2 regions of the Streptomyces sp. R11 genome follow, and region 1 is predicted to be linked to the other one. Evidence: riboswitches for the same ligand, from Rfam matches in the RefSeq annotation. Region 1 holds a riboswitch; the other holds the start of a gene.
The links. Region 1 has a riboswitch for glycine ahead of gcvT (glycine cleavage system aminomethyltransferase GcvT). Riboswitches for the same ligand answer to the same signal wherever they lie in the genome.
Positions count from the first base shown of each region.

Region 2: another riboswitch for glycine. It lies ahead of gcvP (aminomethyl-transferring glycine dehydrogenase); the one in region 1 lies ahead of gcvT (glycine cleavage system aminomethyltransferase GcvT).

Region 1 covers NZ_CP163432.1:6,384,423-6,386,616, reverse strand. Annotated here, with positions in the region: gene AB5J55_RS29555 (enhanced serine sensitivity protein SseB) at 1-164, opposite strand, end outside; gene AB5J55_RS29550 (AAA family ATPase) at 247-921, opposite strand; glycine riboswitch at 1,090-1,188, shown strand; gene gcvT (glycine cleavage system aminomethyltransferase GcvT) at 1,355-2,194, shown strand, end outside.
Region 2 covers NZ_CP163432.1:1,439,018-1,441,211, forward strand. Annotated here, with positions in the region: gene gcvP (aminomethyl-transferring glycine dehydrogenase) at 1-1,326, opposite strand, end outside; glycine riboswitch at 1,503-1,599, opposite strand; gene AB5J55_RS06575 (PRC-barrel domain-containing protein) at 1,714-2,121, shown strand.

The DNA.
Region 1 (2,194 bases):
CAGACGAAGCTGCGGCCCAGCACCTCGATGATCCGGCCGCCGGCCGAGGGGAGGCCGAGGGAGGCCGAGAGCACCTCCTCCAGTTCGTTGCCTGGCCACCCGCCGTGGGAGTGGAGGTGTGCCCCTGCCGGGAAGTCCGCGGGGAGTTCCGCCGGGAAGTCCATCTACTTCTCAACCGCCTGCTGTGAACCGCTGCTGTGGCTCAAAAGGCTAGCGGGTGGCCGTCCCGTACAGGCCCTCGGCCGGTCAGCCCGTGAACCCGATCCGGCGCAGTACGCCCGCCGCATCCCGGTCGATCAGCACCGCCGAGCCGCATCCCGGGGGCAGGTGGCCCTTCTCCACGGAGCGCAGCAGGTGGGCCGCGGCCCTGCGGTGGCGCAGGAAGGCGTACCGCGAGACGCCCCGGCCGCGCTCGCGCTGGCCCTCCAGGGCCGTGTCCGGGTCGACGTCGAGCAGCAGCAGGTGCACGGTGCCGCCGCGGCGGCGGGCCTCACGGGCCAGCCAGCCGCGCACCCAGGCCTGCGTGCCGCAGTCGTGCACGACGACGCCCTCGCCGGAGCGCATGGCGCGGCGCAGGCCGGCGTAGTGCGCGAGGCGGACCAGGGGGCGGTATACGGCGTAGGGAAGGAAGCCGGGCATGCGGGCGTCCCAGCGGTCCCGGGTGTCCTGGGAGTCGATGCGGGCGCCGTTCACCGTCCGGCGCATCAGCGTGGACTTGCCGCTGCCGGGCAGCCCCGTGATCACGACGAGGTCCTCGGGGGCGAAGAGCAGAGCGTGCGGGCTGTGGCCGGAGCGATCGCGGAGGTCACGGACCACCGGTGCGACGCGCGTGCCCGGGGCCTCGACGGCCGGGGCCGCGGGCTGCTTGGGCAGCGCGATGCCCGACGTCGTGGCGTACGCAGTGGTGCGCTTCACCGTCATCGTCCTCCTCCGGTTCAGGATTCCCCATCCCCACTGAGCGTAAAGAGAAGGTAATGGATGATCTCCCGCATTTTCGTTCACTTCCTGCCACAACCCCGTTACAGCCGCGGCCTGCCCAAGACGGGCCGGGCGTGCAATGATGTCCGCGCCAACTGCATACCGGCCGTTTGAATCCGCGCGGGAGAGTTCCCAGCAGTGCATCGCTGGGGCGCCGAAGGAGCAAGTCCCTCCCTTGAATCTCTCAGGCCCCGTTACCGCGCGGGCGAGGCACATCTGAAAAGCGAGTCCCCCTTTTCGCCGAGAAGAGGCGTGGGCTCCACCCAAGGTGCAAGCCGTGACCTGGCCCTCCGCCGGTCATGGCGAACCTCTCAGGTTCCGATGACAGATGGGGAGGAACGACCTCGCCCGTCATGCCTTGGGAGAAAACCGTCCGATGAGCAGTACAGAAGAACTCCGTCACACCGCGCTCGATGCCCTGCATCGCTCGCTCGGTGCGACGATGACCGACTTCGCCGGCTGGGACATGCCCCTGCGCTACGGCTCCGAGCGCGACGAGCACAACGCCGTGCGCACCAAGGCCGGGCTCTTCGACCTCTCCCACATGGGCGAGATCACCGTGACCGGCCCCGCCGCGGCGGCCTTCCTGAACCACGCCCTGGTCGGCAACATCGCCTCCGTCGGCGTCGGCCGCGCCCGCTACACCATGATCTGCCGGGCCGACGGCGGCATCCTGGACGATCTGATCGTCTACCGGCTCGCCGAGACCGAGTACATGGTCGTCGCCAACGCCTCCAACGCCCAGGTCGTGCTGGACGCGCTGACCGAGCGGGTCGCCGGCTTCGACGCCGAGGTCCGTGACGACCGGGACGCGTACGCCCTGCTCGCCGTGCAGGGCCCGGAGTCCCCCGGCATCCTCAAGTCCCTCACGGACGCCGACCTGGACGGCCTGAAGTACTACGCCGGCCTGCCCGGCACCGTCGCCGGCGTCCCCGCCCTCGTCGCGCGCACGGGCTACACCGGCGAGGACGGCTTCGAGCTGTTCGTGAAGCCGGAGCACGCCGTCGAGCTGTGGCAGGCGCTGACCAAGGCGGGCGAGGGCGTCGGCCTGATCCCGTGCGGTCTGTCCTGCCGGGACACGCTGCGGCTGGAGGCGGGCATGCCGCTGTACGGCCACGAGCTGTCGACCTCTCTCACCCCCTTCGACGCCGGGCTCGGCCGGGTGGTGAAGTTCGAGAAGGAGGGCGACTTCGTGGGGCGCGAGGCGCTCGCCGAG
Region 2 (2,194 bases), 4.9 Mb from region 1:
GGCACCCAGTTGGGCCCGCGTGGTGGTCTCGTCGCAGGCGAGAGACACGTGGTCGGCGTCGACGAGGCGCAGGTTGACGCCGTTCTGCCGGGCGGCGGCGACAACTTCGGCGGCCTTCGCAGGCACCCGCACGGTCAGCGTGTCGAAGTAGGAACCGTGCACGACCTCGACCCCACCGGCCGTGAGACCCGCGGCGAGGATGGCGGCGTACCGGTGAGTGCGCCGGGCGATACCGCGCAGCCCCTCGGGGCCGTGGTACACGGCGTACATACCGGCCATCACGGCGAGCAGCACCTGAGCCGTGCAGATGTTGCTGGTCGCCTTCTCCCGGCGAATGTGCTGCTCACGCGTCTGCAGAGCCAGCCGGTACGCCCTGTTCCCATCGACGTCCACGGACACGCCCACGAGCCGCCCGGGCAGGCTGCGCGCGAACTTCTCGTGTACGGCCATGTAGCCGGCGTGCGGCCCGCCGAAGCCCATCGGCACACCGAACCGCTGCGTCGTCCCGACCGCGATGTCCGCCCCGAGCTCACCGGGGGACTTCAGCAGCGTGAGCGCGAGCAGATCGGCGGCAACGGTGACGAGGGCGCCGAGCCCATGGGCCTGCTCGATGACGGGCTTGATGTCCCGTACGACGCCGGAGGCGCCCGGGTACTGCACCAGCACGCCGTTGATCTCGCGCCCGGCGATCCCTGCCGGAATGCCGTCGCTGAGGTCGGCGACCACGACCTCCACTCCGGTGGGCTCGGCACGGGTCTCGATCACGGCGATGGTCTGCGGAAGCACATCCGCGTCGACCAGGAACAGCCCCTTCTTGTTCTTGCCCATCCGCAGCGACAGGGCCATGGCCTCGGCCGCCGCGGTCCCCTCGTCGAGCAGCGAGGCACCGGAGGTCGGCAGCCCGGTGAGGTCGGCGACCATGGTCTGGAAGTTCAGCAGCGCCTCGAGCCGACCCTGCGAAATCTCGGGCTGATACGGCGTGTAGGCCGTGTACCAAGCCGGGTTCTCCATGACGTTGCGCAGGATGACCGGCGGCGTGAAGGTCCCGTAGTACCCGAGCCCGATCATCGAGTCCAGCACCTGGTTGCGATCGGCGAGCGACCGCAGCTCGGCGAGCACCTCGGCCTCGGTACGCGCCCCCGGCAGTTCGAGGGAGTCGGCGTTCTTGATCACATCCGGCACCGCGGCGGCGGTGAGCTCGTCGAGCGAGCCGTACCCGACCTGGGCGAGCATCTTGGCCCGAGCCTCATGATCAGGACCGATATGACGCTGCTCGAAGGGAATACCTTGCTCGAGCTCGGAGAGCGGAATGCGATGGGCGGTCATTGCGGAGGCCTCCTGGTCTGACACGACCTTCGAGGGGCACCACGGCGCGGGTACCCGGACGGCCTCCCCCTCTGTCATCTCAACCTGAGAGCTTCACCGGGTCACCACAAGGTGCCCGGTTTTCACCGTCGGTGAGAGCGGAGGCCATCGACACCCGCCCTGCTTTCCAGAGTGACCTCGTCCGTGCGGTACGTGTGCCTGAGAGATTCCGGGGAGGATTTGCTCCTTCGGCGCCTCCGGATGGTTCCCGGAGGACTCTCCCGCACGGGGTCAGCAGCCGCTAGCCAGCCTACCAGCGGGGTCAACGCACGGTCCTTCGAGTGGCCGGGCTCACCAATGTGCCTTTTCGTAGTGCTTACGGATGAGTTGCGACCAAGTGGAGGGCCCGTGCAGACCGACATCGATCCGCGCAATCTGATCGGCCGCAAGGCTTTCGACCGCAACGGCACCAAGATCGGCACCATCGACGAGGTCTATCTCGACGACGCGACCGGAGTGCCGGAATGGGCGGCGATACGCACCGGCCTGTTCTCCCGGGACGCCTTCGTCCCCCTTGAGCCCAGCGATCTGGTCGAGGGCAGCCTCCACGTCCCCTTCGACCGCGCCCTCATCAAGGACGCCCCCGACTTCGGCGTGGGCCGCCACCTCTCCCCCGAACAGGAACTCCAGCTCTACCACCACTACGGCCTCGACGTAACCGCCCCACCCCCGCCCCCCGACCGAGACTTCGGCAACCTGGCAACCACAGAAACCCCGGACGACAACGGCCCCCGCACATCCCACCCTCACCCCTGACGACGCCCCCTTCCACCGCACATCCCCCAGGCCGCACAGCCACGCCCGCGTCCGGCCCGCCCGCAGCTGACAC